3 regions of the Clostridium sp. JNZ X4-2 genome follow, and region 3 is predicted to be linked to each of the others. Evidence: riboswitches for the same ligand, from Rfam matches in the RefSeq annotation. Region 3 holds a riboswitch; each other region holds the start of a gene.
What was found. Region 3 has a riboswitch for S-adenosylmethionine ahead of ACYUJ6_RS13295 (YbaK/EbsC family protein). Riboswitches for the same ligand answer to the same signal wherever they lie in the genome.

Region 1: linked by a shared signal. The riboswitch ahead of ACYUJ6_RS10700 (hypothetical protein) and the one ahead of ACYUJ6_RS13295 (YbaK/EbsC family protein) in region 3 are both predicted to bind S-adenosylmethionine.
Region 2: linked by a shared signal. The riboswitch ahead of ACYUJ6_RS07825 (methionine ABC transporter ATP-binding protein) and the one ahead of ACYUJ6_RS13295 (YbaK/EbsC family protein) in region 3 are both predicted to bind S-adenosylmethionine.

The regions. Positions count from the first base shown of each region.
Region 1 is NZ_CM142685.1:2,226,088-2,235,891, reverse strand. It holds gene metK (methionine adenosyltransferase) at 1-439, shown strand, start outside; gene nifB (nitrogenase cofactor biosynthesis protein NifB) at 560-1,816, shown strand; SAM riboswitch class I at 1,906-2,006, shown strand; gene ACYUJ6_RS10700 (hypothetical protein) at 2,250-2,468, shown strand; gene ACYUJ6_RS10695 (ABC transporter ATP-binding protein) at 2,504-3,364, shown strand; gene ACYUJ6_RS10690 (nitrogenase component 1) at 3,412-4,929, shown strand; gene ACYUJ6_RS10685 (nitrogenase component 1) at 4,970-6,346, shown strand; gene nifH (nitrogenase iron protein) at 6,408-7,244, shown strand; gene ACYUJ6_RS10675 (2-thiouracil desulfurase family protein) at 7,496-7,966, shown strand; gene ACYUJ6_RS10670 (DMSO/selenate family reductase complex A subunit) at 7,948-9,804, shown strand, end outside.
Region 2 is NZ_CM142685.1:1,610,255-1,615,993, forward strand. It holds gene ACYUJ6_RS07820 (ISNCY family transposase) at 1-1,097, opposite strand, end outside; SAM riboswitch class I at 1,321-1,422, shown strand; gene ACYUJ6_RS07825 (methionine ABC transporter ATP-binding protein) at 1,570-2,646, shown strand; gene ACYUJ6_RS07830 (methionine ABC transporter permease) at 2,690-3,370, shown strand; gene ACYUJ6_RS07835 (MetQ/NlpA family ABC transporter substrate-binding protein) at 3,396-4,226, shown strand; gene ACYUJ6_RS07840 (trans-sulfuration enzyme family protein) at 4,398-5,576, shown strand.
Region 3 is NZ_CM142685.1:2,763,887-2,773,690, forward strand. It holds gene ACYUJ6_RS13265 (tetratricopeptide repeat protein) at 1-342, shown strand, start outside; gene ACYUJ6_RS13270 (transglutaminase-like domain-containing protein) at 387-1,574, opposite strand; gene recX (recombination regulator RecX) at 1,589-2,428, opposite strand; gene ACYUJ6_RS13280 (M16 family metallopeptidase) at 2,480-3,712, opposite strand; gene ACYUJ6_RS13285 (DEAD/DEAH box helicase) at 3,866-5,437, shown strand; gene ACYUJ6_RS13290 (flavin reductase family protein) at 5,607-6,188, shown strand; gene ACYUJ6_RS13295 (YbaK/EbsC family protein) at 6,371-6,865, opposite strand; SAM riboswitch class I at 6,940-7,041, opposite strand; gene ACYUJ6_RS13300 (phosphoenolpyruvate carboxykinase) at 7,121-8,857, opposite strand; gene greA (transcription elongation factor GreA) at 9,028-9,492, opposite strand.

The DNA of each region.
Region 1 (9,804 bases), 540 kb from region 3:
AAAAATAATAGTTGATACCTACGGTGGATACGGAAGGCATGGGGGAGGAGCTTTTTCAGGAAAAGATCCTACGAAAGTTGACAGATCAGGAGCATATGCAGCAAGATGGATAGCAAAAAATTTAGTGGCCGCAGGTGTGGCAGACAAAATAGAAGTTGAAATTGCCTATGCAATAGGTGTGGCAAGACCGGTATCTATAAGTGTGGATACCTTTGGTACGGAGAAAATCATTGAAGAGAAGATAATAGAAATTATAAATAAGCTGTTTGATTTAAGACCAGCAGCTATCATAAGAGATTTGGATCTGAGAAGACCCATATACAAGAAAACAGCGGCTTATGGACATTTTGGAAGAACCGATATAGATTTGCCCTGGGAGAAACTTGATAAGGTTGATGAAATAAAGGAAAAGTTGTTTGACAATGTTTTGTACTATTAAAATAAAAAATTCTGTGCTTTTTAAATGTAGTTGACCAGAAATACTGGAGGCTAGATAAGTTGAAAATAAGCTTATCTAGCCTTTTTATTTAAAGTTATAAGAGAGAGGAGATAATAAAATATGCCTGTTAATTTTGCAAAAAGTATTGAGGAGAGGACATTAGAGCATCCATGCTATAATTGTGCCGCCCATAAATATGCCAGAATGCACATACCTGTGGCTCCGAAATGCAATGTGAGCTGCAATTTTTGTAATAGAAAATATGATTGTGTAAATGAATCAAGACCTGGTGTGACAAGCGGAATTCTAACCCCTGAGGAAGCCAGAGACAAATTCAAGGTAGTAAAAAACAGAGTAAAAAATTTGACGGTAGTGGGTATAGCGGGACCAGGAGATCCACTTGCAAATTTCCAAGAGACAAGAAAATCCATAGAATTAATAAAGAAAGAGTGCAGGGATATTACATTTTGTCTTTCCACCAATGGATTAATGCTTCCTGCATATGCCGATGAAATAATAAAGCTGGGAATTACCCATGTTACTGTAACAATAAATGCTGTTGATCCTGAAATAGGCGGCAGGATCTATAAGTTTGTCAATTATCAGGGAAAGACTTTTGTAGGTGAGGAAGCAGGGAAGATACTGCTGAATAATCAATTGTCAGGGCTGAAATATATTGCTGGAAAAGGCATTGTGACAAAGGTTAATATTGTGATGATAAAGGGAATTAATGATACTCATATCCCTGAAATAGTGAAAAAAGTTAAAGAATGCGGTGCCTATATGACCAATATAATGCCTCTAATACCTGTAAAGGGCAGTGTATTTGAAAACAGGGATACTGTAAATGAATCTGAATTGAAGAACATGAGGGAAAAATGTGAACCACATTTAAAACAGATGTATCATTGCAGGCAGTGCAGGGCGGATGCCATAGGAAGTTTGAATAAAGATGTATCAGCTCAGTTCAGGGATTACAGGAAAAATATAATTTCTCTTGACAAGCCTGAGAAAATCCATAGAGACCATAAGGAGAACAGGGACTATAGATTTGCCGTGGCCAGCAGTTCAGGAGATTATATAGATGAACACTTTGGACATGTGTCCCAGCTGTATATATATGATGTGATAAAAGAAAATATCAAGTTTTATGAGAAAAGAAATGTGGAGGTGTATTGTAGAGGTCCACAGGAGTGTACTGGACATGATGACAGAATATCCGGTATTATAAAATGTGTGGATGATTGCGACGGAGTACTTGTATTGCGCATTGGCTTTGAACCTGTAATCAAGCTTCATGAAAAAGGCATAAGAGTATTTCAGATGTACAGCACCATAGAGGAGGGAATAGAAAAGGCAATGGAATTGATGAAGTAGAAAAAAGAATAGGAAGATTAATTTTATTTCTTGACAATATATATGCTATTTGGTATAGTAAGTAATATAATCAAATAATTTGAATAAAATTCTTATCAAGAGAGACGGAGGGACTGGCCCTATGATGTCCGGCAACCTGAATTTATTTAACGGTGCCAATTCCAGCAGATTATAATCTGAAAGATGAGAAACAAAGATTACTTTCTTGTATCTATCTTTACAGGAAAGTTTTTTATTTTATATAGGTTTTTTCGTAAGATTACAAAAAGTTGACTAGAAACACTAGAGACTTATTTTTGTAGAGATAAGTTTCTGGTGTTTTTTGCATTTCATTTTCGGATATTTTATAAAAACTCAATATTCAGACAAAAAAAGAAGAATGGTATATAAACAAAAGCATACCTGATGAAAAAGAAGGTGCAAAAGTCAACAAATGGGTATCAGATGCCATAGGAGCGCCTGTAAGCGCCATTACTATTATGCAGATGATGGAGTCATAAAAGACAGGGATATACAGCAGTGGACAGCTGGAAGTAAGACGATCGGTGCGTTTCCTAAAAATGCAAAGGTAAAGGTCAGTGATATAGTAACCCATCAATTTGACAAATATGGCAATTCTGGATCACAGCCCAATTATATAGTCAAAGAATAATATGAATATAAAATCCCATGGGAGGGGAGTTTTGAATGAAAAAAGTAGTGAAAAAATCTAAACAGGAAAGTGTAAATATAAAGGATAGGCAATATAAAATTGTAATTGATAATGTAAGAAAATGTTATAATATAAAATCACAAAATCGTCAGAAAGATGAAGAATTTTTAACACTTGATAATTTTAATTTAAAGGTAAAAAAAGGAGAATTTATTACAGTGGTAGGTCCAAGCGGCTGCGGGAAATCTACCTTTTTAGATATTCTGGCAGGGCTGTCAAGACCTACATCAGGAAAGGTTTATATAGATGGGAAGCTGATTACGGCACCTGCTCTGGACAGAGGAATTATACTGCAGGGTTATGCACTGTTTCCATGGAGAACTGTAGAGAAAAATATTGAGTTCGGCCTTGAAATAAAAGGCATGACAAAAGATTTAAAACATCAGATAAGTAAAAAATTTATAGATCTGGTAGGATTAAATGGATTTGAAAACAGATATCCCCATGAACTGTCGGGAGGAATGAAACAAAGAGTTGCCATTGCCAGGGCACTGGCCTATGATCCTGAGGTGCTGCTTATGGATGAGCCTTTTGCAGCAGTAGATGCCCAGACCAGGGAGTCTCTTCAGGAAGAATTATTGAATATATGGGAGAAGACAAACAAAACTATTGTGTTTATTACCCATAGTATTGAAGAAGCGGTATTTTTGGCCGATAGAGTGGTGGTGATGTCAACTAACCCCGGCAGAATTAAGGAAATCATAAATATAAAACTTCCAAGGCCAAGGATTAATTCTCAAATCAGAACTTCTCAGGAATTCAATTCCAACAGGAATAGAATATGGGAGCTTCTCCACGGAGATGCTGATAAAATTCAAGCAGAAGCTATGGTATAAATTTAAATATGTAAATACTTTTATAAAATAATGGGAGGTTGTAATTTATGAAATTCGATTTAAATACTTCTGTGGTAAAAACACGGGAAGAACGCCTTGGTACTATTATTGGCTGGAAAACAGGAAAAGCTTCCGAGCTCTCCAGGGATTCTTCATATACCTGCGGAGGCTGCAGGGGAAATGGTGGAAAAAGACTTTGTGAAACCATAGGACCATTTACCCAGGGCTCAGGATGCAGTGAGCAGATGGTAGAATGTCAGGCTGGTAATATAAGAGATGCGGTTTTGATTCAACATTCGCCCATAGGCTGCGGTACAGGTCAGGCAGCCTATAATTCCATATACAGGAATGGATTGGCAATCAGAAACCTGCCGGTGGAAAATATTAAAATAATTAACACTAATATAAAGGAAACGGATATGGTATTTGGAGCTCTTGGCAAATTGGAACAATCCATAAGAGATGCCTGGAACAGGCATCATCCTAGAGCAATTTTTATTGCCACATCCTGTGCCACAGGAATTATTGGTGAAGATATAGATAGTGTGGCCGGCAAAATGCAGGAGGAACTTGAAATACCGGTTATCCCCATGTACTGTGAGGGATTTAGATCCAAACACTGGAGCACGGGATTCGATGCCACCCAGCATGGAATACTGAGGCAGCTGGTACGCAAAAATCCAAAGAAACAGGAAGATCTGATCAATGTAATAAATTTATGGGGAAGTGATGTATTTACGCCTATATTGGGGGAACTTGGACTTAGGGTTAATTATATAGTGGATTTGGCAAAGGTTGAAGATTTGGAACAGCTCTCAGAAGCTGCAGCTACTGTTGGATTTTGCTATACGCTTTCTTCTTATCTGGCCGCAGGACTTGAAGAACAATTTGGGGTTCCCGAAATTAAAGCTCCACAACCCTATGGTATAGCAGGAACGGATGCCTGGATAAGAGAAATTGCAAGAGTTACCCACAGAGAAGAAAAAGCAGAGGCATATATAGAAAGGGAACATAAGAAAATAGCTCCAAGACTTGCCGAACTTAGAAAACTTCTTAAAGGAAAAAAAGGCTATGTAGCTACGGGATCAGCATATTCTCATGGACTTATTGCAGTACTTAAGGAACTGGGTGTGGAAGTGGATGGTTCCTTGGTATTCCATCATGATCCAATATATGACAGCAATGATCCAAATAAAGATTCATTGAAATTCTTAGTAGATAATTATGGGGATGTACCAAACTTTACAGTAAGTAACAGACAGCAGTATCAGTTTTATATACTGCTTAAGAATGTAAAACCTGATTTCATTCTTATAAGACATGCAGGTCTTGCTCCATTGGCTTCACGTATGGGAATTCCATCTGCACCACTTGGTGATGAACACCATGCAATAGGCTATGAAGGAATTTTAAATCTAGGTGAAACCATTTTGGATATACTGGCACATAAAAAATTTCATCAGGATCTTAAGCAGCATGTTAAACTGCCATATACAAAATGGTGGCTTGCTCAGGAAGATCCTTATGCACTTAAAAAAGATAATTTTGTAAAAGCAGAATATTAAAAATAACAGTATTGATTTTAATAGAAGAGGAGTGAACACAGTGCCTAATGTAAAACTAGAATGTAAAGATATAAATCAAATTACAAAAAAATCAAATTCAATCGAGCAGATAAGATATGGCTGCGCTCTTGGGGCCATGCACAGTGCCTTTGCAATTCCAAGAGTAATACCCATTGCCCACTGCGGCCCGGGCTGTGTGGATAAACAGACAGCCAACATAGCTTTTTATAATGGTTTTCAAGGAGGAGGCTACGGTGGAGGATCAGTTGTACCAAGTACTAATATTTATGAGAAGGAAGTTGTATTCGGTGGGGAAGACAGGTTGAGGGAACTTATAGGTGCTACCTTTAAAGTTTTGGATGCAGATTTGTTTGTGGTTATGACAGGTTGTATTCCCGATACTGTGGGAGATGATGTGGGATCTGTAGTAGGCGAATTCCAGGACAAGGGTTTGCCTGTAGTTTATGCTGAAACAGGAGGGTTTAAAGGAAATAATTTTACAGGCCATGAGTTGGTTGCAGAGGCTATTATTGACCAGTATGCAGGTGATTACAATGGACCTCTTGAAAAAGGGCTTGTAAATGTATGGTCCCTGCTGCCTTTCCACAACACCTTCTGGAGGGGTGATCTGGCTGAAATAAAGAGGATACTGGAGGGAGTGGGACTTAAAGTAAATATTTTATTTGGACATGAGTCCCAGGGAGTTTCAGAATGGAAAAATATAAAAAAGGCTCAATTTAATTTGGTATTGTCACCGTGGCTTGGGCTTAAGACTGCAGAACATTTAAAAAAGAAGTATGGGCAGCCTTATTTGCATATTTCAACTATTCCAATTGGAGCAAAGGAAACCAGCAGCTTTTTAAGGAAAGTTGTGGACTTTGCAGGAATAGATAAAAGTAAATCAGAGAAATTCATAGAAAAAGAAGAAAAAAAATACTATGAGTATTTAGAGGATTTTTCCGATTTTTATGCAGAGTACTGGTGGGGACTTCCTGCAAAATTTTCTGTCATAGGTGACAGTGCATATAATTTGGCCTTGACAAAATTTTTGGTAAATCAGCTTGGACTTATACCTGCAAGGCAGATTATTACTGAAAACCCCCCTGAAAAATATAGAGAGGCTATCCGTAATGAATATAAGAATATAGCAGAAGATGTTTCTACTGATGTGGAATTTGAAGAGGACAGCTATGTAATTCATGAAAAAATAAGGGAAACTGATTTTGGTCATAAACCACCTATTATTTTCGGAACCACCTGGGAAAGAGATCTTGCTAAAGAGTTAAAGGGGTTCATAGTGGAAGTGGGTTTTCCTGCATCCTATGAGGTGGTTTTATCAAAGTCTTATGTAGGATACAAAGGAGCACTTACATTGATTGAAAAAATATATACCACTATAGTAAGCGCAAGTGCATAGTTTTTCGAATATTGATTTTAATATAAAATTTTATAATAAAAAAGACATGGAGGAATAATATATGAGGCAAATAGCAATTTATGGTAAAGGCGGCATAGGCAAATCGACAACTACACAAAACCTGACAGCAGGATTATCTGAAATTGGGAAAAAGGTAATGGTAGTGGGCTGCGATCCAAAGGCAGATTCTACAAGGCTGCTTTTAGGTGGACTGGCACAGAAAACAGTGCTGGATACGTTGAGGGAGGAAGGCGAGGATGTAGATCTGGATTACATTTTGAAAAGAGGATTCAACGGAATAAGATGCGTTGAATCAGGGGGACCAGAACCGGGAGTAGGGTGTGCAGGAAGAGGTATTATAACTTCTATAAATATGCTGGAGAGGCTGGGTGCATATACAGAAGATCTGGACTATGTGTTTTATGATGTACTAGGTGATGTGGTATGCGGAGGTTTTGCTATGCCCATCCGTGAAGGAAAGGCAAAGGAAATATATATTGTGGCCAGCGGTGAGATGATGGCACTTTATGCAGCTAATAATATATCAAAGGGCATAAAAAGGTATGCCAATAAAGGCGGTGTGAGACTTGGTGGAATAATATGCAACAGCAGAATGGTGGACAATGAGAAAGAATTGCTTAAGGCATTTGCCGAGGAAATGGGAACACAGCTGATTTATTTTGTCCCCAGGGACAATGTGGTACAAAGGGCAGAAATCCATAAACAGACTGTTATAGAATTTGATTCAGGTTCAAATCAGGCAGAGGAATACAGATCCCTTGCAAGAACTATAGAGGCAAACAATAATTTTGTGATACCAAAACCTATGTCCCAGCAGAGATTGGAGGAAATATTTCTGGAGCATGGTCTTATAGACAAAAATTTAAGTGCTGTCTAAAATATTATCATCAATTTCATAATGAACTTTAAGAGATGATAAATATAACTTAACTTCCTGTGGATTTTACAGCAGGAAGCTTTTTTTTTAGTGTTATAATATTAAGTAATTCTTGGGTTTAGATGAGTTTGCTCATAAGGAATACTTTTGTATATAAACCTTAGATAAATTTATTCAGAGACACAGTATTGTTTATTCCGCTCAGGTGTTAACAATGGTGATCTCCAGATAAACTTGGAGGGATAATTATAATGAAAAGAAAAATTCTGGTGAGTTCATGCCTGCTGGGGCAAAAAGTCCGTTATAATAATGGGGATGCAGCTTGTTATGATCCCCGCTTTCTTAAATGGTTCAAGGAAGGACGACTTATAGGTATTTGCCCGGAGGTATCAGGAGGTCTTCCTGTTCCAAGACCGGCTTCCCAGAGACAGGGAGATAAAGTAATTACTAGTGCTGGATTGGACGTGACCTCTGAGTATGAAAAAGGAGCACAGGCAGCTCTTTCCCTGGCAAAAGATCAGAATGTAATATTGGCCATTCTAAAGCAGAATAGTCCGTCTTGTGGAAGTTCATGTATTTATGATGGTACATTTACCGGTACTAAAAAGTTAGGCCAGGGGAAAACCACTGAATTACTGCGACAAAATGGTATCAAAGTGTTTGGGGAAGATCAATTAGATGAAGTTGAAAGGGAAATAGACAAATGGACAAAAACAGAATAAGACTTTTAAATGTTGATGATGAGGATCTGAATTTTATAAGAGAGCTTATTCAAGAGGATGGTTTTTATCCTCTTGAATCAAATTTTAGTATGGATGAAGAAGAAAAAATCGTGCCTACATCGGGATCTCATAACTGCGGTGGGAGGTGCATTATAAAAGCACATGTTAAAAATAATCGTGTAGTGAGAATATCCACTGAGGATGATATTCCTGATACAGAAAAAATGCCACAGCTAAGGGGATGTTTGAGATGCCGCTCTTATCGCAATCGCATGTATAACTGTGACAGATTAAAGTATCCTATGAAACGCAGGGGAAAACGGGGTGAAGGCAGGTTTGAACCCATTAGCTGGGATGAAGCCCTGGATACTATTGCAGACAATTTAAAAAGAATTATGCATGAATACGGACCGGATTCCATATATATTCAATATGCAACTGGAAATGAAGGAAAACTTTCAGAAAATGTGTGGATGAAAAGACTTCTTGGCATGTATGGAGGGTATTTATCCTATTATGGAACCTACAGTACGGCTTGTACCCAAGCGGCTACTCCCTATACTTTTGGTACTGTATATACTGGAAACAGCAGGGAGGACTGGGTTAATTCGAAACTCATCATTTTGCTTGGATTTAATCCGGCAGATACCATACATGGAACAAATACTTCCTATTATCTTAAAATGGCAAAGAAGGCAGGAGCAAGAATAATAAGCATTGATCCTATTTATTCCAATACGGCAGTTGCCCTTGCAGATGAATGGATTCCCATTAGGCCCACTACAGATAATGCACTGCTGGATGCAATGGCATATGTTATGATTACCGAAAACCTGCAGGATCAGAGATTTTTAGATAAATACTGCCTTGGTTTTGATGAGGAACATATGCCGCCGGGTATTCCATATGGAAATTCCTATAAGAACTATGTGCTTGGAAAGGGAATTGATAAAATACCAAAAAACCCTGCCTGGGCTGAAGCTATTACAGGGGTACCCAGAGAAACTATAATCAGATTGGCAAGAGAATATGCTTTAAATAAACCAGGTGCATTGATACAGGGATTTGGGCCTCAAAGACATGCCTATGGAGAGCAGATAGCCAGAGGCGGAACGGTTCTAGCTTCTATGACAGGCAATGTGGGTATCAGCGGAGGCTGGGCATCAGGTACGGGATATCCAGTTAGGGAGGGTTATGTGGCATCAATTCCCCATTATAATCCCAATAAAAGTAAAATCTCCATGTTCAGCTGGCCGGATGCCATAATCAGGGGCAAAAGTATGGGAACCAACCTGGGTGTTAAAGGCACAGACAAATTATCTTCCAATATAAAACTCATATTTAATTTGGGGGGAAACTGTCTTGTAAATCAACATACAGATTCAAATGGTACTGCAGAGCTTTTGAAAAATGAGCATCTGGTAGAGCTTATTGTGACAAGTGATCATTTTCTAACTGCAAGTGCAAAACTTTCAGATATAATACTGCCTGCAGATGATATGATGGAGAGGGAAGACATAGTTACCCCCTGGGGGTTCGGTGATTATGTACTCTTTATGAATAAAGCAGTTGATACCGTGTTTCAGTGCAGGAATGCCTATAAATGGATAGGGGATTTATCCGAGAGGCTTGGACTTCTAGAAAAGTTTACAGAGGGAAAATTATTGGATGACTGGATAGAATACCTTGTTGCAAAAACAGCTGAGAAAAATCCCGGCTTCCCATGTTATGAAAATTTCAAGAAAAAAGGAGTGTATCGCTGGATTTATGATGAACCCTCCATTGCCTTTAAGAAGCAAATTGAGGATCCTGTAAACAACCCATTTCCAACGCCTTCA
Region 2 (5,739 bases), 1.2 Mb from region 3:
AGTTTATAATACTTATTATTGAATTTTACACAATGTCCACAATCAATCTTACGATCTGCTAAAACAGCAAGTGTTAAATTAATTTTATCAATAGATGGTTGTTTTTCAAACACAGATTTGGTATGATTGATTTCAAGAGCAAATTTGGTATTGAATTCTTTTATGTAGTGATTCAAGAATTCATTTGCCTGTTCCAGGCTTGTTACACCTGCTAGCTCAAGTTCTAAGGGTAATCGTGATTGTAATGTTTGGAATAGGCGTTCTACACGACCCTTTGCTTGAGGGACACTACTAGTTTTAATTTCAATACCTAATTGTTTGCAGGCATATCCAAATTGTGTAAAGGTATCCTCCTCTGTAGTTGGAGCTTTCTTTTGTTTGTATTCAAATACAGTTCTTCGATCAGTGAATAACATATATGGGATACCGTATTGTACAAGAATCTGATTCAATACATTGTAATATCCTTTCAGGGTTTCCTGTTCATCAAAGTACCCGCCAACAATAGCACCAGTTGAATCATCAATGGCTATGTGGAGCTGGGATTTAGTGTTTCCAAACCAAAGATGTAAAGATGCATCCATCTGGATCATTTCACCAAAGTAAGCACAACGTGGTCGGCGCGGATGAGCGTCTTCAATAGCAATAATGGATCTATCAATTTCTAACTTATCGTCTGTGGATAAATTGGAACTTTTTTGTTTCTCTAGTAATTCCATTTTCACCCTCATTTTCGTAACACGACAGGCTTTGGGAGATATGATATGTTCAGCCATAAGGATTGTGTTAATAGTGCTAGGAGCAATAGAAATGCCTTCATAAGCAGCTAAAAGCTCAGAGTAGTGTGTAAAGTTTGCTCCATGATATTTAGTTTGATATAAATCAATAATTTTACGTCTAGTCTCTTCTGAAAAGCAATTGATAGGCTTGCGGCCTTTATTCCCGTGGACAAAGAAATCCTTGCCCTTAGCACAATATCCATTTACCATTCTATTCACATGTCTAACAGAACAATCAAGACGAATAGCAGCAGCTTTCTTATTACCATTGGTTTCTACTAATTTTTTAATAATCTTATATTTAAAATCTTCTTTCATACTTAATTCTACCTTTCTAATTATGTCCACCTCATTTCTTATTGTCATGAGGTATATTCTAACATTATTTTTTATTTATTTGGGACATAATCGCAAATGGTATACTAAGACATTATCACAAATCAATCATAGTCAATAATAAAAAATTAACATTACATATTGACATAATAAAAATAAGTTGTATAATCTAATTTATAAAATAAATTCGTAAAAATCAAATATATCCTTATCAAGAGAAACTGAGGGACTGGCCCTTTGAAGTTTCAGCAACCACATATATGTGATGGTGCTAAATCCAGCAGAACATTGTTCTGAAAGATGAGGAAAGGCATAAAAACCCTTTCACGGGTTTTTTTTATGCCTCTCAACCTCTTCTTTGTATGAAGAGGTTTTTTATTTTATATATGAAATTACTGTAAAACTGCAATATATGGTTAAAAAAATTGACTGAAATTTTAAAGGAGGAAAAAGGATGATATGGCTAAAAAATATCAACAAGATTTATACGAGTAAAACTAATACAGTTGAAGCTTTAAAAAACATTAATCTTCACATTAAAGCTGGTGAAATTTTTGGAATTATAGGATATAGTGGAGCTGGAAAGAGTACTTTAATTCGTTGTATAAATTTATTGGAACAGCCAACTTCCGGAGAAGTAATTGTAAATGGAAAGAATTTAACCCGTTTATCTTCAAAAGAACTGAGAAAAAGTAGAGAAAAAATTGGAATGATATTTCAAAATTTTAACCTTATGAAAAACAGAACGGTATTTGAAAATGTGGCTTATCCTTTAAAGAGAAAGGGTTTGAGTAAAAAAGGCATAGAAAAAAAGGTGCTGGATCTTTTAAAACTGGTGGAACTAAGTGACAAAATAAATGTATACCCTTCACAGTTAAGCGGTGGACAAAAACAAAGAGTTGGAATTGCCAGGTCACTGGCAAATGACCCTGAAGTGCTTTTATGCGATGAAGCAACATCCGCTTTGGATCCACAAACAACTCGGGCAATTTTAAAACTTTTAAAAAACATCAATGAAAAATTAAAATTGACAATAGTAGTTATAACCCACCAAATGGAAGTTGTGAAGGATATATGCCAAAGGGTTGCAGTAATAGATTCCGGTAAAATAGTGGAGGAAGGAAATATTATAGATATATTTACAAATCCAAAAGTTAATATAACAAAGAAATTTATATCCTCATTATTTCACTATGAAAAAATCTACGATTTCCTTAAAGAGGGAAACTCTGTAGGTGAAATAGAAGAAATAACTGAAGAGGAGAGTATTGTTAAAATATCTTTTACCGGGCAAAAAACAGGTCAGGCTTTTATTTCAAAGATTTCCAGAAGGTTTAAAATAGATGCCAGTATATTGTTTGGAAATATAGAGATAATCCAAAATGTACCTATAGGAAACTTAATAGTAAAATTAAGAGGCAGCAACGAAGGAGTAGATAGTTCAATAAGGTATTTAGAGGAAAATAATATACATGTGGAGTATGTGAATATTAAAAAAGATGATTCAAAACTAAAAGTTGGAAATAATTAAATTTCAAACATGAAAATTAAAAAAATTATGAAGGTGATAAATAATGATTGAATTTTTAGGAAAGATAGCACCAAATTTGGTGAATCTATATCCTGAGATGATAAAAGCAATATTTGAAACTTTTTATATGGTAGCCATTTCAGGAATCATATCAACAGTAGTTGGAACAGTAATGGGAGTTACCCTGGTTGTTACAAAAGAAGAAGGCATACTGGAGAATAAGATTATTAACAGTATACTTGGTAAAATAATAAATATTTTCAGATCCATACCGTTTATTATTCTCCTGGCAGCTATAATTCCTCTTACAAGACTTTTAGTAGGTACTACCATAGGTACGAAAGGAGCACTGGTGCCGCTTATATTCGGGTGCACTCCTTTTATTGCCAGGCAAATAGAATCAGCACTGCTTGAGATAGATAAGGGGGTGATTGAAGCTGCACAATCAATGGGTTCAAGTCCTTTTGAAATAATTTTTAGAGTAATGCTTCTTGAAGGGCTGCCTGGTATTATCCATGCTCTTACAATAACAATTATAAGCCTTATTGGATTATCTGCCATGGCGGGTACTGTAGGGGGAGGCGGACTAGGAGATTTTGCCATACGCTATGGATATCAATATTTTCAGACAGATGTTATGGTGGCCACAATAATTGTACTTTTAGTTATTGTAAATCTTATTCAACTTGTAGGAGATATTTTATCAAAATTGACAGCACATTAATTTATAGACTAGGGAGGTCTTGAAAATGAAAAAAATTATAGGATTATTTTTAACAGTTATATTGTCTCTTGGAGTTTTGGCAGGCTGCGGTTCCAGCAATAGTGCTGGACAAACTACCAGCAATAAGAAACAGGTGGTGAAGATAGGCATAACGGGTGATGATCACAAGATTTGGGACAAAGTCAAACAAAACCTGGCAAAAGAAAATATTGATCTGCAGATTGTAAGCTTTGCAGATTATGTACGTCCTAATCTGGCACTTTCCGATGGAGAAATTGATTTGAATTCATTTCAGCATTATGCTTATCTGAATAAATTCAAAACAGAACACAAACTGAAGATCAGTGCTATAGGTGAAACTGTACTTGCACCCCTTGGAGTGTATTCAAATAAAATAAAATCCATTAAGGATGTTGCAGAAGGTGCAAAAATAGCTATTCCAAATGATCCAACAAATGAGGGCAGAGGATTGAACCTGCTTCAAAGTGCTGGCCTAATAAAATTAAAAGAAGGAATTGGCCTTTTGCCAAAACTTCAGGATGTAACTGAAAATCCAAAGAATATTCAATTTGTAGAACTTGTTGCTACCCAGATTCCAAGATCACTTCCAGATGTGGATGCAGCAATAATAAATAGTGGAGTAGCTATAGATGCCAAACTCAACCCGGTTAAGGATTCAATTTATCTGGAAGATGTATCTAATAAAAATGCAAAACCATATATAAATGTAATTGTGGCCAGAGACAAGGACAAAAACAATGCTGTTTACAAAAAAGTAGTTAAGGCTTATCAAACTGATGAAATAAAGAAACTTATAAAAGAAACTTATAAAGGATCAGAAATTCCTGTTTTTTAAGCTTGGTTAAAAATTGGAGATTTAAGATATGTTTGAAATTTAAAAATATTATTTTATGGAGAAATATTGTTTCATTAAGGCATTTACTTGTGAAGAGGATTTAGATAAAATAGATGTTATATAAATTACAATAGGTAAAAATAATATTAGCAGTATTTGGAGGAGTTTATTATGAATAAAAGTTTTGCTACAAAGCTAATTCACCTTGGAGAACAAAATCCGGAATCCATTTCTAAATCTAAGACTTTACCTATCTCTATGACTTCCGTATTTGCTTTTGATGATGTAGAAACATTGGATGAAGTTTATGAGGGAAAAGCCAAGGGATATGTGTATTCTAGAAACGGGAACCCGGTTCATGATGCATTAAAGGAAATAATGTGCAGTGTTGACGAGGGAGAAGATGCCCAGGTCTTTTCATCTGGAATGGCAGCTGTTTCCATGTCAATTTTATCTCTGGTAAAGTCAGGAGATCATATAATAGCAGACAATGTATTATACGGTGGAACTTATCAATTCCTTAAGAATGAATTGAGTAAATTCAATATAGACGTTACTTTTGTAGATACCATAAATGAGCCCATGGAAAAATATTTTAGGCCCAATACAAAATTGGTGTATGTGGAAACTATATCAAATCCACTGATGAAGGTAGCTGATTTAAGGGCAATATCTAATATGACTCACTCTCACAATGCAAAATTAATTGTGGACAATACTTTTGCCACTCCTATAGTATGCCAGCCTATAAAGTTGGGCGCTGATATAGTGGTATACAGTGCAACAAAGTATTTGTGCGGTCACAGTGATGTAACTGGCGGAATTGCAGTTTCAAATAAAGAACTTACCCAGAACATAAGAAATATAGGGGCGCTTTATGGTCCCATGATGAGTCCTTTTGATGCATGGCTTGTTATAAGAAGCCTTAGAACTTTGGAGATTAGAATGATACAGCACTCTCAAAATGCTATAAAATTGGCAGATTTTTTGGAGAGACATGGTAAAGTGAAAAAAGTTTATTATCCTGGACTAAAATCTTCACCTTCAAGGGAGATAGCCAGCAAAAATTTTATCAATGGCTTGTATGGAGGAATGCTCAGCATAGATGTAGTTAATGGAGAAAAGGGAGCTTATGAACTCATAAGGGCACTTGACACTATAAAATTTGTACCTAGTCTGGCAGGAGTTGCCACATCTGTTTCATATCCTGTAAAGACTTCTCATAGGGCGCTAAGTGATGAAGAACTGCACAAAGCGAATATATCTAAAAGCCTTGTGCGTATTTCTACAGGGCTGGAAAATGTAGATGATTTAATCTCTGAATTTGATAAGGCACTGAGTAAAATATAGATACTTGAAGTAATTTAATAGAATAATTTTTAACCGTCAGTATGAAATATGCTGACGGTTATTAAAATTATCAAGTTATTTTTAATAAAATCAATGCATTTGGTATTTTTTTACTTGTTCTTTAAAAAACATTATTATATAATAATTACATATTATAATAATA
Region 3 (9,804 bases):
GCCAATGAGTATTATAATTCCAAGAATTATAAAAGAGCTATTGATATGTATGAAAAAGCAATAAAAATAAAAGATAACGAATCATCTTCGTTATATAATTCAGCTGTATGTTTTATAAAACTGAAAGAATACCAAAAAGCAATTGTCTTATTAAATTCTGCAATTAAATTGAAGAGGGAAAGTAAATATTTTTATAATCTTGGATATTGTTATACCATGTTGAAAGACAATAAAAAAGCTCTCATATATTTTAATAACGCATGGTGTTTAAATAATACGGACTCAGATTGTGAAAAGGCTATAAATACTATACTTAAAAATTACATAGCAAAATCAAAATAGACAAATACCACTCTCATCAAACCAGAGTGGTATTTATCTTATTTCTACCATTCACCTACTATCTGGGCATTTTTATGATCAACCAGGAATCTTTTACTGTTAAAATAATTTCCTCCTTTGTAAAAGGTGGTATCTACATTTATCCACTTATTTTCGTCTGGAATATAAACTTGATTCCAGGCATGGCTTACCCAGCTTATTCCATTAAATCCTTCACCTGTTATTAACCTCACCTTTATGTTATTTGCCCTGGCCATAGCTACATATAAACAGGAATAATCAAAACAAATTCCCTTTTTAGAGTAAAAGGTTGGAATAGCACCTGACTGTACATTAAAATCATTATTTAATACCTTGTTGGCTTTTTGATTATCATAATTTATATTGGTTCCTATCCAATTATACAGCATATCTGCCCTCTCAATAGTATTGCTCCCTTCTGAAGCAAGATCCCTGGCAAAACTATTAATTTCTCCATTTGATTTAACCCCTTCATCCAAAGTAACTCCATTATAATACACTATGGTGTTTCCATTATTCTTTACCCTGTTTAAGTCATTTACTTCTTTTACTTCATTTGAATTTGGTTCTCTTATTACTACTTTGAAGGAATTATCTATTACATTGGGTAATTGTTTTGCAATAGTTGAATTGGTAACTGGAATTATTATCTCCTTGCAAATTGAATTGTAGGGCTTTGAATTTTCCATGTACTTATTTAATTTTGAATTTATATTAAACATGGACATTATATTCAATATAAATGTAACTAAAAGTACATAGCATATTGCCTTGGGCAGTTGAAAAATCATTCCCAGCACTCTTTTAAAACCATTGCTTTTAGATCTTAACAATCTGTCTATACTGTCAAGTATAGGATAAAAAGTAAAATAATTAAATAAATCAAAAAGTAATTTTATAATTTTATAGCATATAAACACAAAAAATGGAATTACAACTGCATATATTATAAAACTATTACTCTCAAAATATTGTGAAAAACTTGCAGGTATTAAATTGTATATCTTTCTATATATTCCGTCATCATGCTGTATAAGTATTTTCTTACATAAATATGTGCCCATTATCAAAGATATTATAAATGAAATACTTCTACTCACATCATTTATATCTGATTTTAAAGCATTAGAAGAAAACTTAATTAGAAATCCCTTTATAAGGGGATATAAAAATATTAATCCTATCATCAATGTTATAGGATTTACATTCATAATCATACTCACCTCTAAACAATAAAAAGTTTTAGAACTTTCTTTATGTCATCCCATAAATATCCTTTCCGCAGTAGATATGACCCCAGTTTTCTATATATCTTATTTTTATCTTTTTCCGACTTTATTATTATTTTATACCTTTTTTCTGCAATATTGTACAACTCACCTTTATCATTTTCTTTTAAATACATGCTCTCTCTTTTTTCATTGCAGTCATCACATTTTTTTAAGATATTTCCAAGTACGCTTTTAACTATACCAAAGTCATATCCTCTTCTTATTAAATAATCTCCTAATCTTTTATATATCTTTTTTGCATTATCTTCACTTTTTACAATGACAGAGTACTTTTTTTCTGCAATATTTAAAGCCGCCTTTTCCTCAAAAGAACTATCTATCAAATTCAGCTTTTCATCTAAAAAGCTTTCATTTATTCCTTTTTTTATTAAAGAATATTTAATTTTATTCTTACCCTGGGAATTAATCTTTTCTTTTATATAAAGTTCCACAAATTTATTATCGTCTATAAACTTGTATTTTCTCAAGAAATCCATAACTTTTTCAATAACATCTTCATCATATTGTTTTTCAACCAGTTTATCCTTCATTTGTTTTTCCGTCTTATAGTTCTTCTCTAATATTTTAAGAGCAGAATTTTTGCATTTCATATAATTGTTTTCATTTATTATACTTTTAAGATACTCTACATCTACAACTTTTCCCTTCACTATATTAAACTTATATACAAGTTCTAGATTACAGGAAAAAGCAAATTCATTATCTATATATATGTTAGTTCTTTCTTTACTTTTCTTCTGGATTTCAATTTTAGTGACTATATGCTTATCCATAATCTTCTCCCTAAATTTATATAAATAATTGATAAAGGTCCACATTAACCATTAAGGTTTTCTTTTCAGTATATGGATAGTAGGATTTTTAAAGACAATTTTAGCTACTTCATATATATCCTCTTTCTTTATATCTTCAATTTTCTCTATGTCATAAATGAATCTATATATATTATCCTCCTTCATGGATTGATGTAAAACATAATTTCCTATATCTGTTGGATCTTCCAGTGTAAATACTACTGCAGTTTTTAATACTTTTTTCATTAAACCCATTGTATTGTCATCAAAAGCTACCTTTTCATTCTTTACATTATTTATACAATCTTCGATAACACGGACAGCATCCTCTATATTTTCTTCTTTTACAGAAGTGTATATGTATAAAGTTTTCACCAAATCCGATAAGTCCAAATCAGTATATATATCATAAGCAAGTCCTTTTTCTTCTCTCAATTTCCTGAATAGAATGGAATTACTGCTTTCTCCAAATTTATGGTTCAATATTCTAAGAGCCATTTCCTGTTTTTTACTCAATCCATAAAAGGTAAACAAGTATATTATTGTACTCTGTTCTATATCCTTTTTATAAGAAATCTTTTTGCAGGAAAGGTTTTTTTCAATTATAACATCATTTCTTTTAAATTCTCTACATTTCCATGTTCCAAAATATTTTAGAATCAACTTATAGATCTCCTCATGCTTATAAGGGGAAACTACTGATATAAAACAATTATTGGGTACATAATATCTATTATAAAATTTAATTAAATCATTTCTTTTATATTTACTTACCTTTTCTTCATTTCCCGTTATGTCGTATCTAAGGGGACCCTTCTTAAATGCCAATTCATTTATTTTTCTAAAGCTATAATCCTCTATATCATCCTTACTGGTTCTTATTTCCGAAAGTATAACTTCTCTCTCCCTTTCAATTTCCTCCCTGGGGAATGTAGAGTTCATAAGCATATCCGAAACAATATCCATAGCTCTTTCTAATTCTATCCACAATGATGTAATGCTATACACCGTAGAGTTATTATCAGTATAAGCATTGTATTCTCCACCTAAAGCTTCCAAATCCATATTTAGCTTTTTATTATCCCTGTGCTCTGTACCTTTAAAAAGCATATGTTCAATAAAATGAGATATGCCTTTTTCATTTATATCTTCATATACAGCACCAATTTTAATACCAGCATGAAAAGCCGCTATTTGAGTATCTCTCTTTATAGTAACAAGTTTTATACCATTAGGCAGGATACTTTCCTTAGCATCAAACATATGAAATTCTCCTTTAAATTTATTAGTATATTCTATTATAGTTTATATTATTGTAAATAAAAAGAGTTGCAATTAAATTAAAATTTGATAATATGTATATACTATGATATGATAAACTTTGTTTTGTAATATAAAAAAGAAAGAGGAATTTCAATGAAAAATATTAATTTTAACGATTTAGACTTGGATCCCAAGATCCTCCAGGCCATAGATAATATGGGATTTGAAGAGCCATCACAAATTCAGGCAGAATCAATTCCAATAATATTAGAAGGAAAAGATGTAATAGGCCAGGCACAGACAGGTACGGGAAAAACTTTAGCCTTCGGAGCACCAATGCTGAGCAGGATAAATTCCAAAGATAAAAAAATTTCCTGTATAATAGTTACACCAACTCGAGAACTCGCCATTCAGGTAAATGATGAATTGTCTCGAATTGCTAAATTCAAAAGAACATCACTGCTTCCAATATACGGCGGCCAGCCTATAGAAAGACAGATTAAATCCTTAAAAAGAGGTGTAGATGTAGTCGTAGGCACACCTGGAAGAATACTGGATCATTTACACAGAAAAACCCTGGATTTAAGCAGCATACAGTTTTTAATAATAGATGAAGCAGATGAGATGCTGGATATGGGTTTTATAGAGGATATAGAGGATATCATCAAATCATGCAGTTCAGACAGGCAGACACTTCTCTTTTCCGCTACTATGCCAAATCAGATAAAAAGATTAGCTTCAAAGTATATGAAAAACGATGTAAAGTATATAGAAATAGCCAAGAACACACTGACCGTAGAAAAAACAAAACAATACTATTATGAAATAAAAAACAAGGATAGGTTTGAATCTTTATGTAGAATTTTAGATGTAGATGAACCTTCAAGCGCTATTATATTTTGCAAAACCAAACGTGGTGTTGATGAATTAGTGGAAGGCATGCAGTCAAGAGGATATAACGTAGAAGGCATGCACGGCGATATGGGACAAAATCAGAGATTAAATACCCTGAGAAAATTCAAGGATGGTTCTCTGGATTTCTTAGTGGCCACAGATGTAGCTGCAAGAGGTATAGATGTAGAAAATGTCTCCCATGTTATAAATTATGATCTTCCTCAGGATACGGAATCCTATGTACACAGAATTGGAAGAACGGGAAGAGCCAATAAAGACGGCATTGCTTATTCTTTAGTAACTCCTAAAGAGTATATACTGTTAAAACAAATAGAAAAGTTTACTAAGAGCAAAATAAAGAGAAAAGAAATTCCTACAGTAGATGATATATTCGAAGCTAAATATAAGAATATAGAAAAACAGATAAGAGACGTTATATCTGAAGGCAATTATAAAAATTTTATTCCAGTGGCAACAGAATTGGATGAGGAATATAATTTAGTAGATGTAGCTGCTGCCCTTATGAAAATAATTTTCGAGAAGGAATTAAGTTTTAATTACAAGGAAAATTCCATAAGTACAGAGGATGAAAACATAAGATTATTCTTTTCCATAGGAAGAATGGATAATATAACTCCAAGAAAATTATTGAAATTTATAACTGAAACCTCTTCAGTGGAAGCTTATGAAATAGGTGATATAGATATATTAAATAAATTTACTTTTATAAACATACCGGAAAGATTCGGAAATATCATACTAAAGAAATCCAATGGTAAAAGACTTCAAGGAAGAAGAGTTTCTGTAGAACTGGCAAAAAGTAAAAAATAATTTTCACTTTACTTTTCTCAGATTAATTTACCTCATAGTGACTAAATCAAGGCCCTATAAATACCATGAAATACGTCCAATGGTTCCTAGGGCTTTTTGCTTATTGTATAGCATTTATAGAAAATACATCATAAACATAAAATGTGTATAAAACAAGTGGAGGCTACATATGAATAAATTAAATTTTAAAGGCAGTGCAATGTTAAACCCTACTCCAGTAGTTCTTGTTACTTCTAAGAACAAATCCAGCAAACTAAATATTTTTACAGTTGGATGGATAAGCACTGTCTGCACCAGAGAGCCAATCATCTCCATGGGAATAAGACCTGAAAGGCTTTCTTATGAATATATTAAGACAAGTGGAGAATGTGTCATAAATCTTCCTGCAAAAGATATGGTTAAGATTGTAGACTATTGTGGTGTTATTTCCGGAAGGACAGAAGATAAAATCAAACACTTTAACCTGCAGCTTAATAAAGGTGTATCCATTTCTACTCCTTCGTTACAAAAATCTCCAATAGCTTTAGAATGTAAAGTAAAATCAGTTACACCTCTTGGAACCCATGACTTATTCCTGCTTAAAGTTTTAAATGTTAAAATAGATGAAAATTTATTGGATTCAAATGGCAAAATACATTTTGACAAGGCAAATCTTATCTGTTACAGCCACGGAGAATATTATAGTTTGAATTCAAAATCACTTGGCTCTTTTGGTTATTCAATTAGGAAGAAAAATAAAGCCCCAAGATAAGGACTTTTATTTAAGCTTTGAAAAATAATAATGCACACACAGTTATAGTTGCCCCGGTTGAATAAGCATTAAATCAATTTATGCTCTGGAACATTTTTATTGGGCAAAGCTGTATTACAGACATGACTACCATGGGAAAACTTAATACCTAAACAGAATTCCCTCACAAACAATATAGGGCTTTAATCCTGACTGTCAATTTGTTTAGAACACATATTACCTTCGCAAACATCTATCCACTGCCCATTGACTAAATTGCTGATTGTTTCAGGCTCTATTTTAAGAGCAAATTCCTTTGAACCAGCAGCAGGGTATACGTATTGAAAATCTTTTATAGACTCATCCAAATATACTTTAATAGGATTTTTTAATCCAAAAGGACATAGTCCTCCTACAGGATGACCTGTAACCTCCAACACTTCATCGTGATTCAGCATCTTCGCCTTGGTTTTAAAAAAGTTTTTAAATTTTTTGTTGCTGACTCTCAAATCACCCCTCATGACTATTACTATATCTTCATCTTTAAGCTTGAATGCCAATGTTTTTGCTATATATTTAGGATCTGTATGTATGGTTTCTGCAGCCTGCTGTACTGTGGCTCCACTATGTGGAAGCTTAAATACAGGATTTTCAATACCCCTATCTAAAAAATAATTAACTACACTTTCTACACTCATCTTCAATTCCTCCAATTTTTTTAAATAAAAAATCTCCTTATAGATAAGCTATAAGAAGATTTACGTACTTCTATATCTTATCTTCCAGGTATTACCTGCTGGAATTAGCACCTTAAAATATAATTTTAGGTTGCTGGACATCATAGGGCCAGTCCCTCAGTCTCTCGCGATAAGAATTGTGATATTTAATTATATAAAGAATATCAAAACATTAACTTTTTGTCAACTTATGTTTTTGATAAATCACAATATTTTTTACAGATTTTTTATTTCTTCCAATAGTTTTAAAGCAGCCTTTTTAGGTCCTTCCTTTTCTCTGCCGCTTATACCTAGACAGGTTCTAAGCTGACCCACCTTTATACCTGACTTAAAAAACTCATCCAGATATCTTCGCAATATTTTATCTGTTTCCTCTTTCTTTTGTACGGGTCCAAATGGATTGGCAAAATAAGTCCCCACAAGTCCTTTTTCAGTAGTAGTTCCCTTGGCAATTCTCTTTCCAGCCCTAAACACTCCTATGGCTTCATCTGTAGATTTAAAAAATTCCAGTTCATCACCATCTTCATAATTGTTTGCATATAAAAATAAATCTATAGGATATCCCTTTGTAATCTCTGTATAACTGGCAACTGGAATAACCAGTCTGGCATTTATCTTGTCGGGATTCATAAATATACTTCTGTCTATCTGTCTAAATGCATATCCCGTATCCAAGTCGTCCAGCCTTACAAAAGCTCCTATTTCAGTGCCATAGGCCAATGGTTTATTATCCTCTTTAATTTTAACCGTACCCATATCATCAAAAACTACAGTCATATCACTTATATAATCTTCTCCCAATTCCCTAAATGCCTCCAGGCTTTCTGATTTCCCAGCACCGCTGTCTCCCATTATAATTATGTTAGCTGTCTTATTATCCTTTGTTACTATATTTACCATAGCTCCATGTATTGGCAAATATCCTTTCTTTATCATTATAAGATTATGAAGGGTCAACGTCATTTTCTTCATATAACCAAAATAATCTATATCTTCACTGTAATTTACATATCCAAGCATTATGCCGTTTTCTGCGTCATCGTAAAAAATAGTTCTTATATCTTCACAATTATCCCTAGCCCCAAACACATAAATTATATCCGGCTTCTTTCCTCTATATTCTTCTTCACTTGCCATTTCAAATAAATTACACAATGTAACCCCATGGGCCATAAAATCCCTGTGAAAATATATATATGCCAAGAGACTCCCAACCTTTGCCGGATAACAAAACCAGTGATTTGGATTTAAAGAACATCCTGCTAGAGGATTGGATTCACATTCACTAAAAAATCCATCTCTTTTATTTTTTCCTGGGTAAATTATAAAAGGAGGATCTAATATTATAGATTGAATAAAGGGTATCTGGTTAAGACATCTATAATCTTCCGGACATGGCCATGCTATATTATTCAATATTAACCCGGCATTTCCACCTGCAGGAAGCTGCCTGTACACCTGAGGTTTATGTCCCAGTACGCTTTCCTCTATCTTTCTATAAGTATCCAATATCAATTGTGAGAATTCATTATTGGCTTCTATAAAGCTTACATTTTCAAGCCCCTCTCCAATTTTATTATTCTGTACAATAGTATACCTTTCTAGTTTTCTCCAGAACCCATATAAATCTTCGATAAATAATATAAATTCATCCCTGTTTTCCAGCAGAATCTTGTAACTTTTATCAAGTTTTAATACTTCTTCTCCCTTCAAGACCATTAGAAGCTTAAACATGGTAATTACTGTATTTAACATTTCTCCATCATCTTTAAAGTCTATATTTCTACAAATATATTTATAAATATTTGTATCTTTATTCTTTATCTTCATAAAGTAATCCTTTAAAACACGTTTAAAAACATTGCTGTCAAATAGCTTTTCTGCAGTATTACAATATTTAGCTGTAAAATTCACCATAACTTTACCATTATTTAAATAAAATTCTTTTTCCATAATGAGCCCCCTATAGATTTATCTTTTTTAACAAATATATAATAAAGTTTTATCACTTTTAAATTAATTAATCAATATTTTAAAACTTGAAATCCAAAGTTTTAAGTTTTTTTCATATATAATTTTGAGTAAAAAAAATACTCCGCCAGATAAAATATCCAGCGAAATATTTATAAAAGCTTTTCTACTTCAACATCATAGTTTCCGTCCGGAGATACAACCGTTGCTCTCTCCCCTACCTTCAGCCTAAATAAAACCTTACCCAGAGGTGATTCTATACTTATCTTCATTTTCTTTACATCTGATTCTACAGAACTTACAAGGGTAACTTGTTCAACTTCATCTACATCACAAAATTTTACTTCTGCCGTCTTATTTATATCGAACACATCTTCATCCTGTGAGCTCTCTATTATTACAGCATTTTTAAGTTGATTTTCCAGTTCCTGTATTCTGGTTTCAGTCATGGACTGATCATCTTTAGCTGCACTATAATCAGCATTTTCACTAAGATCTCCCTGTGCACGGGCAGCTTTCAATGCCGCTTTTATTTCTACCCTTTTAACTGTTTTTAAATATTCCAACTCCTGCTCAAGCTTTTTTTTACCTGATTCCGTCAAAATTACATCTTGCATAAACAATTCACCTACTATTCTAAATTTTCTATAATGTCATTATAAAATTCGTCAATTTATATAAATTTAATACATTTATATATTAATTGTTTTACTACCTTATTATAATATTACTAATTGAATAATACAACCCAAACAAGAAAAACTCAAGACTAATGGTATATTCAGATGAAAAATTTGTAATAATTTATTCCCTTCAAAGTAATATTAAAAACATATTGACATAATAATATTTACCATTATATAATATTATTAGAAACATCTTAAAAGACGTATATGCAGTATTTATAATTTGTATGTATGAGAGCATAT